DNA from 3 places in the Cupriavidus sp. BIC8F genome. Region 1 is predicted to be linked to each of the others. Evidence: predicted binding sites of a transcription regulator. Region 1 holds the regulator's gene; each other region holds the start of a gene.
What was found. The regulator sigma-54, encoded in region 1, starts transcription at its own class of promoters, with help from an activator protein. The targets are predictions, from matches to a motif close to TGGCANGNAANCTGCTTT.
Positions count from the first base shown of each region.

Region 2: RS901_RS32670 (phenol hydroxylase subunit) is a predicted target of sigma-54. The motif match lies at 2,406-2,423, and genes of this name have one in related genera.
Region 3: RS901_RS21025 (ethanolamine ammonia-lyase subunit EutB) is a predicted target of sigma-54. The motif match lies at 2,552-2,569, and genes of this name have one in related genera.

Region 1 is NZ_CP136094.1:1,744,406-1,751,262, reverse strand. It holds gene lptA (lipopolysaccharide transport periplasmic protein LptA) at 1-452, shown strand, start outside; gene lptB (LPS export ABC transporter ATP-binding protein) at 510-1,310, shown strand; gene RS901_RS08235 (RNA polymerase factor sigma-54) at 1,446-2,927, shown strand; gene hpf (ribosome hibernation-promoting factor, HPF/YfiA family) at 2,976-3,326, shown strand; gene ptsN (PTS IIA-like nitrogen regulatory protein PtsN) at 3,782-4,237, shown strand; gene hprK (HPr(Ser) kinase/phosphatase) at 4,318-5,289, shown strand; gene RS901_RS08215 (PsiF family protein) at 5,457-5,849, shown strand; gene rapZ (RNase adapter RapZ) at 5,967-6,851, shown strand.
Region 2 is NZ_CP136095.1:2,719,836-2,726,692, forward strand. It holds gene RS901_RS32655 (aromatic/alkene/methane monooxygenase hydroxylase/oxygenase subunit alpha) at 1-750, opposite strand, end outside; gene RS901_RS32660 (MmoB/DmpM family protein) at 786-1,067, opposite strand; gene RS901_RS32665 (aromatic/alkene monooxygenase hydroxylase subunit beta) at 1,100-2,095, opposite strand; gene RS901_RS32670 (phenol hydroxylase subunit) at 2,146-2,370, opposite strand; gene poxR (phenol degradation transcriptional regulator PoxR) at 2,967-4,694, opposite strand; gene RS901_RS32680 (tripartite tricarboxylate transporter substrate binding protein) at 4,851-5,846, opposite strand; gene RS901_RS32685 (muconate/chloromuconate family cycloisomerase) at 5,909-6,857, opposite strand, start outside.
Region 3 is NZ_CP136095.1:178,288-185,144, forward strand. It holds gene RS901_RS21015 (aminoacyl-tRNA deacylase) at 1-88, shown strand, start outside; gene eutC (ethanolamine ammonia-lyase subunit EutC) at 185-982, opposite strand; gene RS901_RS21025 (ethanolamine ammonia-lyase subunit EutB) at 993-2,375, opposite strand; gene RS901_RS21030 (hypothetical protein) at 2,579-3,616, shown strand; gene RS901_RS21035 (FadR/GntR family transcriptional regulator) at 3,662-4,333, opposite strand; gene RS901_RS21040 ((Fe-S)-binding protein) at 4,512-5,294, shown strand; gene RS901_RS21045 (LutC/YkgG family protein) at 5,291-5,992, shown strand; gene RS901_RS21050 (LutB/LldF family L-lactate oxidation iron-sulfur protein) at 5,989-6,857, shown strand, end outside.

The DNA.
Region 1 (6,857 bases):
CCAAGGGCACCATGATCCTGAAGTCCGACGCCGCCGAACTGCGCACCGACCCCGAGGGCTACCAGTTCGCGGTGGCCACCGCCAAGCCGGGCAAGCAGGCCTACATCCGGCAGAAGCGTGAAGGCGTCGACGAATACATCGACGGCTGGGGCGACCGCATCGAGTACGACGGCAAGCAGGAGTACTCCAAGCTGATCGGCAATGCCCGCATGGCGCGCCTGCAGGGCGCCAAGCAGGTCGACGAAATCCGCGGCGCGGTGCTGACCTACGACAGCCGCAAGGAGTTCTACACGGCCGCCGGCGGCGGCAGTGGCGACGCCGCGGCCGCCAATTCGTCCGGCCGCGTGCGCGCGGTGCTGTCGCCGCGCCAGGACCAGAAGGCCGGTGCCACGGGCAACGGCGGCTCGCCGCTGGACCTGAAGCCGGCGCCTGCGCCTGCCAACAAACCCTGACGCCTGGCGCCGGCTTGCCTGCCCGCGCCAGAGACGCCTGAACGCCAGACTGTGCCAATGACCGATACCGCAACCATCGCCGACAAGCCTTCCGTCGAAGCCTCCTCCATCCTTCCCGGGGGCAGCACGCTGGTCGTGCGCCACCTGAAGAAGCGCTATGGCTCGCGCACGGTGGTCAAGGACGTCTCGCTCGACGTGAAGAGCGGCGAGGTGGTCGGCCTGCTCGGGCCCAACGGCGCGGGCAAGACCACGTCCTTCTACATGATCGTGGGCCTGGTGGCGCTGGACGAAGGCGATATCGTGCTCGACGGCGACCACATCAGCGGCCTGCCGATCCACGAGCGCGCGCGCATGGGGCTGTCGTACCTGCCGCAGGAAGCCTCGGTGTTCCGCAAGCTCAACGTCGAAGAGAACATCCGCGCGGTGCTGGAGCTTCAGGTGAACAACGGCAAGCCGCTGCCCAAGGCCGAGATCGAGCGCCGTTTGGATTCGCTGCTCGACGACCTGCAGATCGCGCACCTGCGCAACAACCCGGCGCTGTCGCTGTCGGGCGGCGAGCGCCGCCGCGTGGAAATCGCGCGCGCGCTGGCGTCGTCGCCGCGCTTCATCCTGCTGGACGAACCCTTCGCCGGTGTGGACCCGATCGCCGTGGGCGAGATCCAGCGCATCGTCAGCTTCCTCAAGGCACGCAATATCGGCGTGCTGATCACCGACCACAACGTGCGCGAGACGCTCGGCATCTGCGACCATGCCTACATCATCAGCGAAGGCACGGTGCTGGCCGCGGGCCAGCCCGAGGAAATCATCGCCAATGACGCAGTGCGGCGCGTCTACCTGGGCGAGAACTTCCGCATGTGATTTAGCGGCCTGCCCGCGAGCGGCAGGCCTCTTCGCGGGCGCGCGTGGGCCCTCCCACAGCCAGCGGCGATCGGACCGCAAAAGCGATAGCAATTTCCGTTCCAACAACGGAAAGATGCGCATAGAATAGGTCGCATGAAACCGTCGCTACAGCTCCGTCTTTCCCAGCATCTGGCCCTGACCCCGCAACTGCAGCAGTCGATCCGGCTGCTGCAGCTCTCCACGCTGGAACTGCAGCAAGAGGTCGAACAGGCGCTGACGGAAAACCCGCTGCTCGAGCGCGAGAACGACTGGATCGAAAGCCCGCTGCGCGTGGCGGCGGACGGCTCGGTCAACCTGCAGAGCGCACCGGCGCCCGCCCCGGCAGAGCCCCAGGGCAATGGCGAGGCCCGCGCCGACGGCGCGGGTGACGACGACAGCTATGGCGACAGCGGCAACGGCGACGACTATGGCAGCGGCGACTGGAGCCTGGACGACTTTGCCCGCCGCCCCCAGGGCGACGAGGACGAAAAAACGCCGATGCAGCTGCGCGAAGCCGAGCCCACGCTGCGCGAGTACCTGATGGAGCAGCTCACGCCGCTGAAGATCTCGGCGCGCGACAAGGGCCTGGCCATCTTCCTGATCGAATCGCTCGACGACGATGGCTACCTGAGCGCGTCGCTTGAGGAGATCTGCACGGAGTTGCCGGAAGAACTCGAATTCGAGATCGACGAAGTCCACGCCATCCTCACGCTGCTGCAGAGCTTCGACCCGCCCGGCGTGGGTGCGCGCAACGCCGCCGAGTGCCTGGCCCTGCAGTTGCGGCGCCTGACGCACCCGCAGCGCGAATTGGCGCTGGACATCGTCACCAACCACCTGGAGTTGCTCGCAGTACGCGACTACACACGGCTGAAGAAGGCGCTGCAGGTCGATGAAGGGGCACTGAAGTCCGCTCACGAACTGATCCGCTCGCTGGCGCCCTACCCCGGCCATGCGTACAGCCGCCCGGAGGCCGACTTTGTGGTGCCGGACGTGTTCGTGCGCAAGAGCGGCGGCGGCTGGATCGCGCAGCTCAATCCGGATGTGATGCCGAGGCTGCGCATCAACGATATGTATGCGCAAATCCTGCGTGGCGCGAAGGGTGAGTCCGGCACGGCCGGGCTGCAGCAGAAGCTGCAGGAGGCGCGCTGGCTGATCAAGAACATCCAGCAAAGGTTCGACACAATCCTGCGTGTCTCGCAGGCCATTGTCGAGCGTCAAAAGAACTTTTTCAGTCACGGCGAAATCGCCATGCGCCCCTTGGTTTTGCGGGAGATTGCCGATACACTGGGTTTACACGAGTCAACCATCTCCCGGGTGACGACCAATAAATACATGGCAACGCCGATGGGTACTTTCGAACTGAAGTACTTCTTCGGCAGCCACGTGTCCACCGAAACCGGTGGCGCGGCTTCATCAACGGCCATCCGCGCCTTGATCAAGCAACTGATAGGAGCCGAAGACCCGAGGAATCCCCTTTCCGACAGTCGCATTGCCGAACTGCTGGGTGAGCAAGGCTTTGTTGTTGCGCGCCGCACTGTTGCCAAGTATCGCGAAGCCCTGAAGATCCCCGCAGTCAATCTCCGCAAGTCTTTGTAGCCGAGCCCACCGCCTGCCTGGTGAGGCTCTTTCAGAAGGAGAAGCGCTATGAACTTCAAGATCAGTGGACACCACCTGGACATCACGCCCCCTCTGCGTGAGTACGTGGAAACGAAGCTGGAGCGAATCGTCAGGCATTTCGATCAGGTCATTGGCGTTAGCGTGCTGCTCTCTGTCGACAACCACAAGGAAAAGGACCGGCGTCAGTACGCGGAAATCAATCTACATCTCAAGGGCAAGGACATCTTTGTCGAGGCGCATCACGAAGACCTATATGCAGCGATCGACGCACTCGTCGACAAGCTGGACCGTCAGGTGATCCGCTACAAGGATCGCGTGCAAGGCCACGACCGCGAAGCGGTCAAGTACCAGATGGCCGCAGCGCAAATGCAGCAATGACCGTGCCCGGCAGCCCCGCAGCGGGCTGCTGAATCAGGATTGAACAGGCAAGCCGCGCAACGAAGCGCGGCTTTTTTGCGCCCTTGCGTTCCGGGCTGGCGCCGGGATGCCGCGCCAGCACTGGCGGTGCGGCCCGGCTGTGGCGCCGGAGCCAACGCTTTTCACCCGAATGGGCAAGAGTGTTCGCAAGCGCTGCGCCAAGGTGTATGCTGCGCCATACAAAGAGAGGGAATCCAGGCCGCGCCCCGCATCGGTGCGCCGGCTCCCGGCCCGGAGGCATGATTGCATCACCATGTATCGTTCTGCACCGGCTTGCCCCGCTGCGCTGCACAATACGGGGGTAGTCGCTGCTCTATAATGGGCCGGACGCCTCCGGCCAGGCCAACGGCAGCCCGGAGCCAGCCCACTGCCCGGCGGAACGATCTGCCCGCTAACTGAAATCCTGCGCATCGCCCATGAATCGTTTGGCCAAATTGCTGCCACCCGGCAACATCACCCTCGACGTCAGCGTCACCAGCAAGAAGCGTGTGTTCGAGCAGGCCGGGCTCCTCTTCGAGAACAACCATGGTGTGGCGCGCGCCATCGTGACGGACAACCTGTTCGCGCGCGAGTCGCTGGGATCCACCGGCCTGGGCGCCGGCGTAGCGATCCCGCACGGCCGCATCAAAGGCCTGAAGCAGCCGCTGGCCGCCTTCATGCGCCTGGCCGAGCCGATTCCGTTCGAATCGCCGGATGGCAAGCCGGTATCGCTGCTGATCTTCCTGCTGGTGCCCGAACAGGCTACGCAGCAGCACCTGGAAATCCTGTCAGAAATCGCGCAACTGCTTTCCGACCGCGACATGCGCGAAGGACTGGCCACGCTGCCCACGCCCGATGCCGTCCATCAGCTGCTGATTGCATGGCATCCCTGATCCCCTGATCCCCCAAGCGGGCCGGCACCAGACCGGGCAGGCGCCAGGCGCTTCGCAAACCGCCCCACCAGTCATACCGCATGGAACTCACCGGCGTCACTTCCCAGTCCATCTTCGACGACAACGCAGCCGACATCAAACTCTCGTGGGTGGCCGGCCTGGAAGGCGCGGACCGCGCCTTCGACGTGGAGTTCGCCCGCGAAGCCACCTCCGCCGCCGACCTGGTGGGCCACCTGAACCTGATCCACCCCAACCGCATCCAGGTGCTCGGCAAGCCCGAGATCACTTATTACCAGCGACTGGACGACGAGACCCGCAAGCGCCAGATGGGCGAGCTGATCCTGCTCGAGCCGCCCTTCCTGGTGATCGCCGACGGCATGGAGCCGCCGCCCGACCTGGAACTGCGCTGCACGCGCTCGTCCACGCCGCTGTTCACCACGCCGGTGTCGTCGGCCGCGGTGATCGACCACCTGCGCCTGTACCTGTCGCGCATCTCCGCTCCGCGCGTGACCATGCACGGGGTATTCCTCGACATCCTGGGCATGGGCGTGCTGATCATGGGCGAATCGGGCCTGGGCAAGAGCGAACTGGGCCTGGAACTGATCTCGCGCGGCCACGGGCTGGTGGCCGATGATGCCGTGGACTTCGTGCGCCTGGGGCCGGATTTCATCGAAGGCCGCTGCCCGCCGCTGCTGCAGAACCTGCTTGAAGTCCGCGGCCTGGGCCTGCTCGACATCAAGACCATCTTCGGTGAGACCGCGGTGCGCCGGAAGATGAAGATCAAGCTGGTGGTGCAGTTGGTGCGCCGCAACGACGGCGAGTTCGAGCGCCTGCCGCTCGATTCACAATATCTGGACGTGCTGGGCCTGCCGATCCACATGGTCAAGATTCAGGTGGCGGCCGGGCGCAACCTGGCCGTGCTGGTCGAGGCCGCGGTGCGCAACACCATCCTGCGCCTGCGCGGCATCGATACGCTGCGCGACTTCATGGACCGGCAGCGCGCCGCGATGCAGGCCGATGCGGTTTCGCGCGGCCAGGGCCGCCTGCTCTGAGCTGAGCGCCAGCGTTTTCATTTGCTTACAACGGCGTTGACGCAGAACGTCAACGTTCTTCAGGCATGCTCCGTTTTGTGCTGTAATGGGCATCGCGCCCGTTACGGAAGCTGCAACGCCGGCAATGGCGCGCGGCCATGAAGTTTTCCACAGCCAGGAGAGCAAGCATGAAGAAACTGATCGCGATGTGCGCGCTGGTCACCCCGATGATCGCCGCCAGCGCTTTTGCACAGACCACCGCCACGCCGGCAACCCCCGCCACGCCAGCCAAGCCAGCGGCCACGGCTCCGGCAACGCCGGCCATGCCTGCCACGCCCGCCACCCCGGCTACCCCGGACAAGCCCGCAGCCAACGCCCAGCAGGACAAGATGAAGGCCTGCAATACGGAAGCCGCCGGCAAGAAGGGCGACGAACGCAAGGCGTTCATGAAGGAATGCCTGTCCAAGGGCGCGTCCAAGACCCAGCAAGAGAAAATGGCCTCCTGCAGCAAGTCGGGCAAGGGCAAGAAGGGCGACGAATACAAGGCCTACATGAAGGAATGCCTGTCCAAGGCAGCCTGAGCCGCAGCCAGCGCCGCAACCTGACGACAAAAGCATGGCGAACCGCGAGGTTCGCCATGCTTGCTTTGCGCGTGGTGTCATGACGCCTTCATCACGTGATGCTATGCTTCAGTTGCTATGCGCATCATCCTCATCACCGGCATATCCGGTTCCGGCAAGTCCGTCGCGCTGAACGTGCTCGAAGACGCAGGCTACTACTGCGTGGACAACCTGCCGGCTCAGTTCATCCCGGAACTGACCCGCTACCTCGACAGCCAGGGCTATACGCACCTGGGCGTCGCCACTGACATCCGCAGCCGCGAGTCGCTCGACCAGCTGCCCGACACCGTGCGCGCGCTGGCCGCGGAGCACCAGGTCGAAGTGGTGTTCCTGACCGCCAGCACCGACGCACTGGTGCAGCGCTACTCCGAGACGCGCCGGCGCCACCCGCTGTCGGTGCGTACCGACGGCATGCCGGGCCAGGGCGGTGAACCGGCCTTCAACGACACCGCGCTGATGGAAGCGATCGAGATGGAGCGCGCGCTGCTGAGCCCGCTGGCCGAGGCCGCGCACCGCATCGACACCAGCAATGTGCGCACCAATACGCTGCGCAGCTGGATCAAGGAGCTGATCCGCGACGACAGCCAGCGGCTGACGCTGCTGTTCGAGTCGTTCGGCTTCAAGCACGGCGTGCCCAGCGATGCGGACATGGTGTTCGACGTGCGCTCGCTGCCCAACCCCTATTACGACCTGGCCTTGCGCCCGCTGACGGGGCGCGACACGCCGGTGATCGACTTCCTGCAGGCCCAGCCAATGGTGCTGGCAATGGCCGAGGATATCCGCGCCTATGTGGAAAAGTGGCTGCCAAGTTTCATTGCCGACAACCGCAGCTACCTGACCGTGGCGATCGGCTGCACCGGCGGCCAGCATCGCTCGGTCTATATTGCGGAAAGGCTTGCCAACTACTTCCGGGCGCATGGTAATGTGCTGGTGAGACACCGAGAGCTCGCACCGGCGGGCTGACGCAGG
Region 2 (6,857 bases), on a different contig from region 1:
GTCCTGCTCGCACAGGAACTTGACCACTTCCAGGCCCAGCGTCATGTGGCGCGACTCGTCGGACTGTGCGGAGAAGCCGAAGGTCACCGTGGCCATGTCGCCGTTGTAGGCGGCGCCCGACATGAACGGCATGAACAGCAGGTTGGTCAGCACATACTCGAACGAGAACGAGATCGCGGTGATGAACTCGAACGGCCCCGCGCTCATCGCGTCCTCGAAGTAGGACTTGGGCACCGACAGGTACCAGACCCGGTCGTGCATATGGCGCCATTCGCCAAAGCCGTGGAAATACTTGTTGTAGACCGACAGCGTGTGCAGCTGGGTCTGGGCGTGGCGCAGTTCGTCGACCGACTGCATCTGCGCCGCCACGCGCGCGCCGGCGCCGCGGAAATGCCGGCCCAGGTGCGCGTAGCCGCGGTGGGCGGCGTATTCCAGCGGCGTCACGCCGGTCAGGAACAGCCGCAGCGCGTTCAGGTAGCGCGGATCGGATACGTTCAGGTGGCCGTTGTTCTGCACGAACGAGTCGATGATCGCGTACAGCTTGCGCTCCTTCTCCGACTGGTATTTCCAGTAGGCATCCATGGTCATGCGGAACGGGTCTTCCCATTTGTCCCAGTCGTGGATGCGGATGCCCTCGTACTTGTCGAACGGGAAGACCTTGTCCATCGGCTCGTAGGTCGTTTCCCAGGCCAGGTCCCGCGTCATCGAGGCGTACTTCTCGCGCAGGTTGAGCTTCTTGCGTGCGTCCATGATGTCTCCGTGATGTTCTCTATGCCGCCGCGGTGTCAGGCGTTCCAGCGCAGCGTGAAGGCGTCTTCGTCTTCGTCGATGTTTCCGCACAGCGAGATCAGGTTCAGGTGGATCTCCTGCAGGTCCCAGCCGCGGCCGAGCTTGCCGGCCACCAGTTCGCGCACGATGGTCAGGTGGCCGGGGGCGTCGATCTTGACCATGGCGGGAAACTGCGACACCACCGCATGCGGGTTGGCCTCGGTGATGGCGTCGATGATGGGTCGGGTGTCGTCGTTGTTCTGCAGCGCGATGTAGACGTTGGCAGCGGTGGCTGACATGGCGTGTCTCCGTGGGGTTCGTTGTGGGCGGATCAGGCAGCCAGGCCGAGCTTGCCCAGGCGGACTTCGAACTGCTCGCGGCACAGCGCCACCATCTGCGCGCCGTCCTCGCCGGTGAGCGCATCGGCCACCGGCACCAGCGCCTGCGCCACCTCCGCGCAGGCGGCGCGCGCCCAGCCAGACAGCAGCACGCGGTTGGCGTCGGACTCGGCCGCGGCGCCCTGGATCACGGCATCGACCCAGCGTGCGTGTTCGTCGCGCCAGTCGTTCATGAATTCGGTCAGCACCGCCAGCCCGGTGCCGCAGGCGCGCGCGATCACCGCGTCGGCATGCTGGTAGACCAGCGGGTAGAGCAGCCCGTCGAGCACCAGGTTCTGGGCGACGAAGGTCTCGAACCAGTCCTCGGTGACAAAGGTGTGCTCGACAAAGCGGCGCAGCGGCTGCCACGCGGCGCTCTCCAGCCAGGCCACCCTGGCCCGCTCCAGCGCCACGCCAGTATTGCCGTCCAGCAGCATGCCGATGCGCGACAGGTATTGGGCGATACCCAGGCGATCCATCGCGCAATAGGTGCAGGCCTGCGTGATGGCCGTGCCCCAGCCATAGTCGGCGCAGTAGAAGTTATTCATGTTGGCGCCCCACTCCACATGGCGCAGCGGCAGCAGGCCGGTGGCCAGACGTTCCTGCCATTCGGCTGGCAGCGCCTGCAGCAGCCCGCGCTTCTCGACAAAGGCAAAGCTCTTCTCCGTTGCATCCTGCTGGCGCCCGCGCGCGGTAACGTAGGCGCCGTAGTAGAACTGGCGCGGGTCCTTCAGCGCGTACCAGTCCTGCATCACGATCGCCGTGCGGCGCTTGTCATACAGCTCGAAGCCGGGATCCCAGGTGGGGCGGTAGTGGAAGTTCACCTCCGACTGCACGTCGTAGGTCGCCTCCTGGTAGCGCGACGCCGGCTTGTCGCCGAAGCGGCGCGCGACATGGCCGTAGGTCTGGCGCAGCGGCTGAATCTGCTGGGTCTTGATATCGACTTGCATCGCTTGGTCTCCTGTATCCCTTCTCTCTTTGTGATGCGGTGGCTGCGGCCTCAGTCGTCGGCTTGCGGCTGCGACGCGGCTTCCAGCGGGGGCAGGAAGCGCACGCGGTTGACGCAGCAGAAGGCTTCGAACATCGGCTCCGGCATGATCAGTTCGACGTTGAGCTCGGGGTCGGCCACGCTGAAGGCGAACTGCACAAACCCTTCGGGGGTGCGGCCCTCGACCCGCACATAGCGCGGCGTGGCTTCGAACAGGGGAACCGACGGCGTGTTCATGGCGCGCTCCTTTGCGTTGGCTGGACGCAGGCCTTACTGCGAAGACCGTGCCAGCGAGCGCGAAGCGTTGTGGGACAAGGGTTGCGGGGAATTGGCGGTGGCCAGCGTGCGCGTTAACCCGGAAGGGTCCGCCCGAAACCTGTCGATGAATTGATGAAGCTGTCCGCAAGCCTTGATCAAATGATCAAAAGCCGCGCCGGGCGGGCGTTAGCGGGGAGCGAGCCGATGCGGATGGGATTGCCCTGCGGCGCAGCAGCGTGCGTGGGCAACATAGGAGAGAAGACTTAATCTGACAGGGAAAAATGGCTGACGCGGTGCAGCATCGGGCAACTTCGGGCCGATGCGCGGCCCGGAGGGGCTGCATCAAATGATCAAGTGGGGACGAAGCGAGGATTCGAGGCGCGTGGCAGACGAGATCGATGGTTGATGGCCATCGGCGCGCTCCCTCTCCCGCTTGCGGGAGAGGGTTGGGGAGAGGGCCGGCTTGTCCACGAAGTGAGGGCCTGCGGTATGCCACCGCCTGCCCTCACCCCCTGCCCCTCTCCCGCAAGCGGGGGAGGGAGCAAACCCTCAGCACTTGAGGCGAGGCAACGGCCTCAGTTACCGTTGCCGTGGCCGTTACCCCCGCGCGTGCCGCGGATCTTCCACCGATACGCCAGCTGCGGCCGCGTAATGCCCAGCAACCGCGCCGCCTGACTCATATTGCCGTCGGCCCGCTGCATCGCCGCCTCCATCAGCACGGTCTCGACGTCGCCCAGCGCCAGCTGCTGCTCTGACATCTGGTCCAGGAGCGCATGGACCGCGGCTTCGCGCAGGTCTGGCAAGGTGCCGCCCGCCCCCAGCCGCGGCGCGGTATCCACCACCGGTGCCACGGTGCCCGGCAGGAACAGGTGGTCGGCGGTGATCTGGCCGCCCTGGCTGGCCAGGATCACGCCGCGCTCGATCACATTCTCCAGTTCGCGCACATTGCCGGGCCAGTCATAGTGGCGCAGCTCGGCCAGCGCGCGGTCGGTGATGCCGACGATGCGCTTGCCGTGGCGCGCGCCGTAGCGGGCCACGAAGCGCTCGGCCAGCGGCCGGATGTCGTCCAGGCGCTCGCGCAGCGGCGGGATCGTGACCGGGTAGACATTTAGGCGGTAGTACAGGTCCTTGCGGAAAGTGCCCCGCTTCACGGCTTCGGCCAGGTCGACATTGGTGGCGGCCACCAGCCGCACGTCCACCTTGCGCGTGCCGGTGCCGCCTACGCGCTCGACCTCGCCTTCCTGCAGCACGCGCAGCAGCTTGGACTGGGCCGAGGCTGAGAGTTCGCCCAGCTCGTCCAGGAACAGGGTGCCGCCGTGCGCACGCTCGAAGCGCCCGGGGCGCGACTGGCTGGCGCCGGTGAAGGCGCCCTTTTCCACGCCGAACAGCTCGGACTCGATCAGCTCATCGGGAATCGCCGCGCAGTTCACGGCAATGAAGGGCTTGTCGGCGCGCCCGCTCACGCTGTGCAGCGCCTGCGCGAAACGCTCCTTGCCCACGCCGGTCTCGCCCAGCAGCAGCACGGTCACGTTGCTGGCCGCGGCGCGCTGCAGCAGGCTCCAGGCGGCGCGAAAGCCTGGCGAGGTGCCGACCAGGTCGGCCGGCGTGGCCGGGGTGCCCTGCAGCGCGCGCAGGTGCTCGACCTCGCTCTGCAGGGCGATGATGGTCTCGATCACGGGATCGGGCTGGTACAGCGCCAGCGCCTGTGCGCCGTCTTCCCAGGCCTCCACCGGCTTGCCGATGATGCGGCAGTGCGGGTGCCCGCAGGCGATGCACTCCACCTCGCGGTACAGGATGGTGCGCCCCATCAACGCCGAGGTATAGCCAGTGGCGTAGCCGATCTGCATCCAGCAGGCTGGCTCGTCGACGATGCCGAACAGCTGGCGGTGGACGTCGCCCTCGAAGGAGTCTTCCCACAGGAATTCGCCATCATAGATGCCGGCGGCGATGTCGATGTCGACCTTGACCGGCGTGACCCGCACCACCCCCTCGATGGTATGCAGGCAGGGCCCGATCTCCAGCTGGCCGAAGTCGCTGTGGCCGGCGCGCAGCTTGCGCGCGACCTCCGCATCGCGCATGCCCGAATGGAAGCCCATGCGGGTGAACAGGCCGCGCGCGCGCTCCATGCCCAGGGTGTCCACCAGTTCCTTGCGCAGGGCGCCCAGGGCGGCGGTATGGATCAGGATCATGCGCTGCTCGTCCAGCCAGATCGCGCCCTCCTCCATGGCAAAGCGCAGGCGGCGGGCAAGATCGGCCAGGCCATCGCGCATGGTGGCCGAGAACTTGTCGGTTGAACTGCTCATTGTCTCCCCTCAGTGCCGGCGGGTGATCCGCTCGAGTGTGCCTTTCGGCTGGCATCTTACGCACATTATGTGCCAGGGAGACGGGGGGCTGGGTAAAGACATTCCCCCGGAGCATTTCCGGGGGAGCCCCCTATGAACCGCGTTGGTCCGGGCCGCTCAATCCGCCCGGATACCCCGCTGGCGGATCAGCACACCCCACTTCTCGGTTTCCTTCGCCAGGTGCTCGCGCAGCACCGCCGGCGAACTGCCGATCGGCTCGGCGCCGATCAGCGCCAGCCGCTTCTGCACCGCAGGCTTGCGCAGCGCCTCGAGCATGGCGCGGTTGAGCGTGTCGATGACCGGCTGCGGCGTCTTCGCCGGCACGAAGGCGGCGAACCACGGCGACAGTTCATAGCCCGGCAGGCCGGCTTCGGCCACCGTCGGCACATTGGGCAGCGCGCTGGAGCGCTTGCTGGTGGTGACCGCGATCGCCGTCAGCTTGCCCGATTCGATATGCGGCCTGGCCGAGGTGATGCTGTCGAACATGTAGTCGACCTGCCCGCCCAGCAGGTCCGTCATGGCGGGGCCGCTGCCCTTGTAGGGGATATGCAGCATGTCGACGCCGGCCATCGAGGTGAACAGCTCGCCCGCCAGGTGGATCGAGGTGCCGTTGCCCGCGGAGGCATAGGTGTACTTGCCCGGCGCCGCCTTGGCGTGCGCCACCACATCCTTGACGGTGCTTTCCTGGCGCCGCGCCTTGCTGGCCACCAGCACGTTGGGCACCACCGCCAGCAGTGACACCGGCGCAAAGTCCTTGACCGGGTCGTAGCTCAGCCGGCCGTACAGCGCCGGGTTCACGGCCATGCCGTTGGCGACGATGATCAGTGTGTAGCCGTCGGCGGGCGCGCGCGCCACCAGTTCGGCGCCGATATTGCCGCCGGCGCCCGGCCGGTTCTCGACCACGATGGCCTGGCCCAGCGTGCGCGACATGTCTTCGCCCAGCGTGCGCGCGATATTGTCCATGGCACCGCCCGCCGGGAACGGCACGATCCAGCGGATCGGGTGGTCGGGATAGGCCGCGTGCGCGGCCGGTGCGGCGAACGACAGGCCGGCAGCCAGTGCCAGCGCCCCTGCGCGGCCGGTGCTTGCCAGCCGCTGGAATAACGTCTTCATTAGTCTCCTCACTTGATGCGTGCAGGCGGTGTGCCATGCGGGGGGGTGAACTGCCTGCCAGTTCAGCCGCGCCGGTAGTGCGCCAGCTTGTCTTCGTCCAGCGCCAGCCCCAGGCCGGGGCCTTCGGGCAGGTGCAGGCTGAAGTCGCGGTACTCGGGGCGCTGCTGCACGATATCGTCCTTGAGCAGCAGCGGCCCGAACAACTCGGTGCCCCAGGCCAGCTGCAGCAGCGTGCAGAAGCCATGCGCCGCGGCGATGGTGCCGACGCTGCCCTCCAGCATGGTGCCGCCGTACAGCGCGATGCCGGCGGCGTCGCCCACCGCGGCGGTGCGCAGCATGCCGAAGATGCCGCCGGCCTTGGCGATCTTCAGCGCGAACACGTCGGCGCCGCCGATGCGCGCCAGCTCCATCGCATCTTCCGGGCCGCACACCGCTTCATCGGCCATGATCGGCACCACGAAGCGCGCGGCCAGCCGGGCCAGCGCCATGCGCTGCTCACGCGGAGTGGGCTGCTCGATCAGGTCGATGCCGGCGGCTTCCAGCATGGCGATGCCGGTGGCGGCGTCGGCCTCGTTCCAGGCCTGGTTGACGTCGACGGTGACGCGCGCCCGGTCGCCCAGCTCGCGCTTGATCGCGGCCACGTGGGCCACGTCGTCGCGCACGCTGCGCCGGCCGATCTTCAGCTTGAAGGTATTGTGGCGGCGCTCGGCCAGCAGTTGCTCGGCCTCGGCGATGTCGCGGGCGGTGTCGCCGCTGGCAAGCGTCCACAGCACCGGCAGTGTCGAACGCACCGCGCCCCCCAACAGCGTGGCCAGCGGCACGCCCAGGCGCTTGCCCTGCGCATCCAGCAACGCGGTCTCCAGCGCGGACTTGGCGAAGCGGTTGCCGCGCGCGACCTTGCCCAGGCGCGCCATCGCGCCATGCACGTTGGTGGCATCCTGGCCGGCCAGCGCAGGGGCCAGGTAGGTGTCGATGGTCAGCTTGATGCCTTCCGGGCTTTCGTCGCCATAG
Region 3 (6,857 bases), on a different contig from region 1:
CCAGGAACTGGTGCACATGAGCGGCGAGCAGTTCTCGCAGCTGATGTCGGACGCTGGGCACGGGCAGTTTTCGCGCCGCATGATGTAAGCGGCGCTTTTTATTGGCCACTGAACGGCCACCACGCGGGTTGCGAGCCCGCGCGGTGGCCGTTTTGCATGCTGGCGGGCGGGTGATGCAGACGCTTCAGCCTTCAGGCAACGCCGGCACGCTGTCGTCCTTCAGGTCCACGCCCGAGCGGCCCAATGCCGCCGCGCCGCGCAGCAGGAAGGCCAGCCGGTCGGCGGCCTGCGCATACGGCAGGCCTTCGGGGCGCACGTTGGAGATGCAGTTGCGCTCGGCATCGGTGCGGCCCGTGCGCGGCGCATGGGTCAGGTAGATGCCAAGGCTGTCGGGCGAGCTCAGCCCCGGCCGTTCGCCGATCAGCATCACCACCTGGCGCGCGCCAAGCAGCTCGCCGATCTCGTCGCCGAGCGCCACGCGCGACTGCTCGGCCACCACCACCGGGCCGATGCGCCATGTCGGCGGCAAGCGCGCGCGGGTGGCATCGAGCAACGGCAGCGCGTGCGTCAGCGTGGCCAGCGCGGACAGGCCGTCGGCAACCACGAACACCACATCGGGCGCCGCGCCCGGCCGTGCCGCGGCCAGCCGCGCGCGGCTGGCATCGTCCAGGCGCCGGCCCAGGTCGGGGCGCCGCAGGTAGTGCGCGCGGTCCGGCGCCGCGCTGTGCACGGCGAGGTTCTGTACCCCCGCCGCATCCAGCGCCGCGGTGACCGCGCCCACGTCCAGCGGCAGGTGCACCGCATCGCGCGCCTGCGCATGGGCCAGCCCGAAGGCCAGCACCGCATCGGTGGTCTGGCTGTGGCCGGTACGGCCCAGCGCCACGCGCGCGCGCGTGAACTGGCGCAGGCGTTGCCAGGGGTCGGCATCGGCTTGCGGAACGGCGTATGCAGGATCGGCGGGAGGCGGGCGTCTGGCCGTCATCGGCTGCACCTTACAGGCTGTGGGCCATCTGCAGCAGCGGCTGGCGCTCGGCGGGCTCGAGCAGCCTGCCGCTGGCATCGGCAATGCCCATGCGCTGCAGCCAGGCCTCGAACTCCGGCGCGGGGCGCAGCCCCAGCACCTCGCGCAGGTACAGCGCATCGTGGAACGAGGTGCTCTGGTAGTTCAGCATGATGTCGTCGGCGCCGGGCACGCCCATGATGAAATTGATGCCGGCCACGCCGAACAGCGTCAGCAGCGTGTCCATGTCGTCCTGGTCGGCCTCGGCATGGTTGGTGTAGCAGACGTCGCAGCCCATCGGCACGCCCATCAGCTTGCCGCAGAAGTGGTCTTCCAGCCCGGCGCGGATGATCTGCTTGCCGTCGTACAGGTATTCGGGACCGATAAAGCCCACCACCGTATTGACCAGCAGCGGCGAGAACGCGCGCGCCACCGCGTAGGCGCGCGCCTCCATGGTCTGCTGGTCGACGCCATGGTGCGCATTGGCCGACAGCGCGCTGCCCTGCCCGGTCTCGAAGTACATCAGGTTGTCGCCAACGGTGCCGCGCGCCAGCGCCTGCGCGGCGTCGTGCGCCTCGGCCAGCAGCGACAGGCTGATGCCGAAGGCCGCGTTGGCGCGCTCGCTGCCGGCCACCGACTGGAACACCAGGTCCACCGGCGCGCCCTGCCCGATCGCGCGCAGCGTGTTGGTGACATGGGTCAGCACGCAGGATTGCGTGGGAATGTCGAAGCGGCGGCGCAGCTCATCGATCATGCGCAGCAGCGAGACGATGGCGCCCAGGTTGTCCGAGGCCGGGTTGACGCCGATGGTGGCATCGCCGCAGCCATAGAGCAGCCCGTCGATGATCGACGCGGCAATGCCCTTGGGATCGTCGGTCGGGTGGTTGGGCTGCAGCCGCACCGAGAGCCGGCCCGGCAGCCCCACCGTGCTGCGAAAGCGCGTGACCACCTGGCACTTGCGCGCCACCGCCACCAGGTCCTGGTTGCGCATCAGCTTGCTGACCGCGGCGGCCATCTCCGGGGTGATGCCCGGCGCCACCCGCGCCAGCGTGGCGCTGTCGGTTTCATGCAGCAGCAGCCAGTTGCGCAGGTCGCCCACGGTGCTGGCGCCAATGGCGGCAAAGGCCGCGCCATCGTGCCGGTCCAGGATCAGGCGCGTGACCTCGTCGTCCTCATACGGCACCAGCGCCTCGGTCAGGAACTGCTTGAGCGGCACCTCCGCCAGCGCCAGCCGTGCGGCCATCCGCTCCTGCTCGCTGGCCGCGGCAACGCCCGCCAGCGCGTCGCCGGAGCGCGCCGGGCTGGCCCGGGCCAGCAGCGTGCGCAGGTCGGCAAAGGCGTGGCGGTGGGTGCCGATGGTGTGGGTGTAGGCCATACGTTCCGTTCCTGGGCTTTGGGGAAAACGATGACGGCGGGGCGCCAGGCGCCTTGCCGGGCACGATTCCCCCTAATATAGACAGCCTTTGCGTGTGCCGTGATGCCAACATCGCGTCAGCGCACACGGCCTGACTCAGGAACAACATCTGGATCAGCGAGAATTCAGAATAAATTTGAGCAAATTGCATGCCGGAGACCCCGATGAAAGACCCCGACCCGACCACCACCCCGCGCCTGCTGCCGGCCGCGTGGTACAGCGTCGGCACCGTCGCCTACCTGCTGACCGCCCTGGCGCTCTGGACCGTGCTCCACGCCAACCTGGTGGCGGCATTGCTGTCCGGGCTGCTGCTGTATTCGCTGGTGGACGTGCTGGCGCCGCGCCTGAAGCGCCTGCACCAGCGCCACGACGCCCTGGCCGTGGCCATCCTGTCGGCGCTGATCCTGCTGGCGCTGACGCTGGCGGGCTGGCTGCTGGTGCGCTTTGTCAGTGGCGAGGGCAATACCCTGGACGGGCTGCTCAACCATGTGGCGGACATCATCGACCGCTCGCGCGAGCAGATGCCGCCGTGGCTCAGCGATGCGCTGCCCAAGGGCGTGGACGAGCTGGCCAACACGCTGATCGAGACGCTGCGCGAGCATGCCGCGATGGCGCAGAAGCTGGGTGCCGAGGTGCTGCGCACGCTGGTGCATATCCTGATCGGGCTGGTGATCGGCGCGATGGTGGCGCTGTACCGCGCGGTGGCGCGGCCCAACCGCCGGCCACTGGCCGCGGCGCTGGTGGCGCGTGCACGCACGCTGCAGCAGGCGTTCTCGCAGTTCATCTTCGCGCAGATCCAGATCTCCACCATCAACACCGTGCTGACGGCGATCTACCTGCTGCTGGTGCTGCCGCTCTTTGGCGTGCACCTGCCGCTGACCAAGACGCTGCTGGTGATCACCTTCGTGGCCGGGCTGCTGCCGGTGCTGGGCAACCTGATTTCCAACACCGCCATCGTGGTGGCCTCGCTGTCGGTGTCGCTGCCGATCGCGGTGGCGTCGCTGGTGTTCCTGGTGGTGATCCACAAGCTGGAGTACTTCCTGAACGCGCGCATCATCGGTGCGCGCATCCAGGCCGCGGCGTGGGAACTGCTGACGGTGATGCTGCTGATGGAAACGCTGTTCGGCATCCCGGGCGTGATCGCCGGGCCGATCTTCTATGCCTACCTGAAGCGGGAGCTGGCCGGCGCCGGGCTGGTCTGAGTGCCGCAGCCGGCTCGCCGCAGCGGTGGTAGGACCAATGCCGGTTCAGGCGCCGTCCTGCTCCACCCGGCTGCGCACGAAGTCGATATGGGTCTGCATGGCGGTGCGCGCCTCTTCCGGGCGGCGCGCGCAAATCGCATCGCACAGCGTGCGGTGCTGCAGCAACAGCAGGTCTGAGGCGCCGTCGTCCTGTTCGCGCAGGCCGGTGCCGTTGATGGTGATGTGCTCGCGCAGCATGCCGATCACGCTGGTATGCAGGTGCAGGAACATGGTGTTGTGCGAGGCCTGGGCGATGGCGTCATGCAGCTGCGCGTCGGCATCGGCCTCTGCCTGCTTGTCGTCGGCGGCGCGCGCGCGTTCCAGCTCGGCCATCAGGGCGCGGATCCGCTTGACGTCAGCGGCATCCGCGCGCAGCGCCGCAAAATACGCGGTCGCGCCCTCCAGCACGCGGCGGAACTCCAGGATGTCGTCGCGCAGCGCGGGGTGGTCGGCCACCAGCTGGCCCCAGGGCGAGGCAATGCCGGCGCGCAGCTGGTCGGTGGCGTAGACCCCGGCACCGCGCCGGCTCTGCAGGAGGCCGCGCGCGGCCAGCCGCTGGATCGCCTCGCGCACGGTGTTGCGCGCCACCTCGTACTGCCCGGCCAGCACCCGCTCGGCCGGCAGCCGCGTGCCGGGCGGCCAGGTGCCGTCGAGCAGCGCGGTCTCGATCCGGCGCATGACCGACTCCACGCGTCCGCGGGTGCGCCCGTGCCTTGCTGCCGCTGCCGTCATACCGTGTGTCCTCGCTCCTGAGCTTGCGCGTCGCCGTGCAGATTGGTCCAACCAATTTGTACCGCCGCGCGGAAGCGGGAATTATGCGCCGAAACGTGCGACCCCAGCACGTCCGGAGCGAGACATGAAGGATCGTCAGTACCCCACCGGCCCTGCCCCCGCGCAGGCCTACCTGTTTGCCACCTGCCTGGTCGACATGTTCGTGCCGCAGGCCGGCCTCGACGCCGTACGGCTGCTTGAACGCGAAGGGCTCACCGTGCACTTCCCGCGCGGCCAGAGTTGCTGCGGCCAGCCCGCCTACAGCAGCGGCAACCCCGACGCGGCCCGTTCGGTGGCGCGCGCCCAACTCGACCTGTTCAGCCAGCCCTGGCCGGTGATCGTGCCATCAGGCTCGTGCGCGGGCATGATGCGCCACCACTGGCCGCAGCTCTTTGCCGACGATCCGGTGGCCGGCCCCAAGGCGCTGGAACTGGCCGGGCGCATCTATGAGCTGGGCGAGTTCCTGCTGCATGTGCTGAAGGTGGACTTTGGCGATGCCGCGCCAGCGAGCCAGCCGCAGGAGCGCATCGTGCTGCATACCTCGTGCGGCGCCCGTCGAGAAATGGGTACGCGCCAGCACGGCGTGGCCCTGGTCGACGCCTTGCCGGGGGTGACCCGCGTGGAGCATGAGCGCGAGTCCGAGTGTTGCGGCTTCGGCGGCACCTTCTCGCTCAAGCATCCCGATATCTCCGGCGCCATGGTGCGCGACAAGGTGGCCTCGGCCTGCGCCACCGGCTGCGACCGGCTGGTCTCGGCCGACTGCGGCTGCCTGCTGAATATCGGCCATACCGCGGCGCATGACCGCGCCCCGCTGCAGGTGGAGCACCTGGCCACCTTCCTGTGGCGCCGTACCGGAGGTGCCGCATGAGCACGCCTGGCGCCCGCGAACGCATGCTTGGCCGGCTGCGCGCTGCCGCGCCTGCGTCTTCCCCAGACACCGCGGAACTCGACCGCCGCATCGACGGCCATTTCGAGACACGCCGCCACGGCACGCCAGCCGTGGGCGAACTGACCGGCGCGATGCAGGCGGCACTGCAAGGCCTGCATGCCGAGGTCTGGTGCGCCAGCGAGGCGGCCTGGCCGGCATTGCTGGCCACTGAGCTGGCCAATGCCGGCGTGAAGCGCCTGCTGCTTGATCCCGCCAGCCAGGCCGGTGCCGCGCTGGCGGCCGCCTTGCCAGCCCATATCGAAGCCATCGGCTACGACCGCCCGATCGAAGCCTGGAAGGCGGAGCTGTTCGACACCGTCGATGCCGGCTTCACCGTGGCGCGCTCCGGCATTGCCGCCACCGGCACGCTGGTGGTCGCGCCCGATGCTGGCTCGCCGCGCACGGTGTCGCTGGTGCCGCCGCTGCATGTCGCGCTGGTGCGCGCCTCGACCCTGCATGCCGACCTGCACCTGGCCGCGCGCGCCGAGCGCTGGTCCGACGGCATGCCGACCAACCTGGTGCTGATCTCCGGCCCGTCCAAGACCTCCGACATCCAGCAGACGCTGGCCTACGGCGCGCATGGTCCGCGCCGGCTGTGGGTCGTCATCGAGACCGACACCGCGGAGGCCGGGCGATGAGCCAGCACACACTGAATTTTGTTCCGCCGCAGGACTTCAAGGCACGCGCCCGCGAGGCGCTGGACGATCCCAAGCTGCGCCAGAGCTTCCGTGGCGCGATGGACTTCCTGCAGGGCAAGCGCCTGGCGCAGTTCCCTGACGCGGATGAGCTGGAACATCTGCGCGACCTGGGCGAGGCGGTGCGCCAGCACGCGCTGGCCAACCTGCCGGACCTGCTGGTGCAGCTGGAGGCAAAGCTCACCGCTGCCGGCGTGCAGGTGCACTGGGCCGAGAACGCCGACGAAGCCAACGCGATCATCCACCGCATCGCGGCATCGAAGCAGGCGCAGCGCGTGATCAAGGGCAAGTCGATGGCCAGCGAGGAGATCGAGCTGAACCATTACCTGGCCGAGCGCGGCGTGGACTGCATCGAGTCGGACATGGGCGAGTACATCGTCCAGCTGGCCGGCGAAAAGCCCTCGCATATCGTGATGCCGGCGATCCACAAGACCAAGGGCGATATCGCGCAGCTGTTCCAGGCGCATATCCCCGACACGCCCTATACCGAGGATGTCGACGCGCTGATCCAGACCGGCCGCCGTGCGCTGCGCCAGGCCTTTGTCGAAGCGGATATCGGCTTGTCCGGCGTGAACTTCGCCGCCGCCGACACCGGCACGCTGTGGCTGGTGGAGAACGAGGGCAACGGCCGGCTTTCCACCACCGTGCCCGACGTGCATATCGCCATCATGGGCATGGAGAAGGTCGTGGCCCGGCTGGAGCACATCGTGCCGCTGTCCACGCTGCTGACGCGCTCGGCCACCGGGCAGGCCATCACCACCTACTTCAACCTGATCTCCGGGCCGCGCCGGGCGGGCGAGCGCGACGG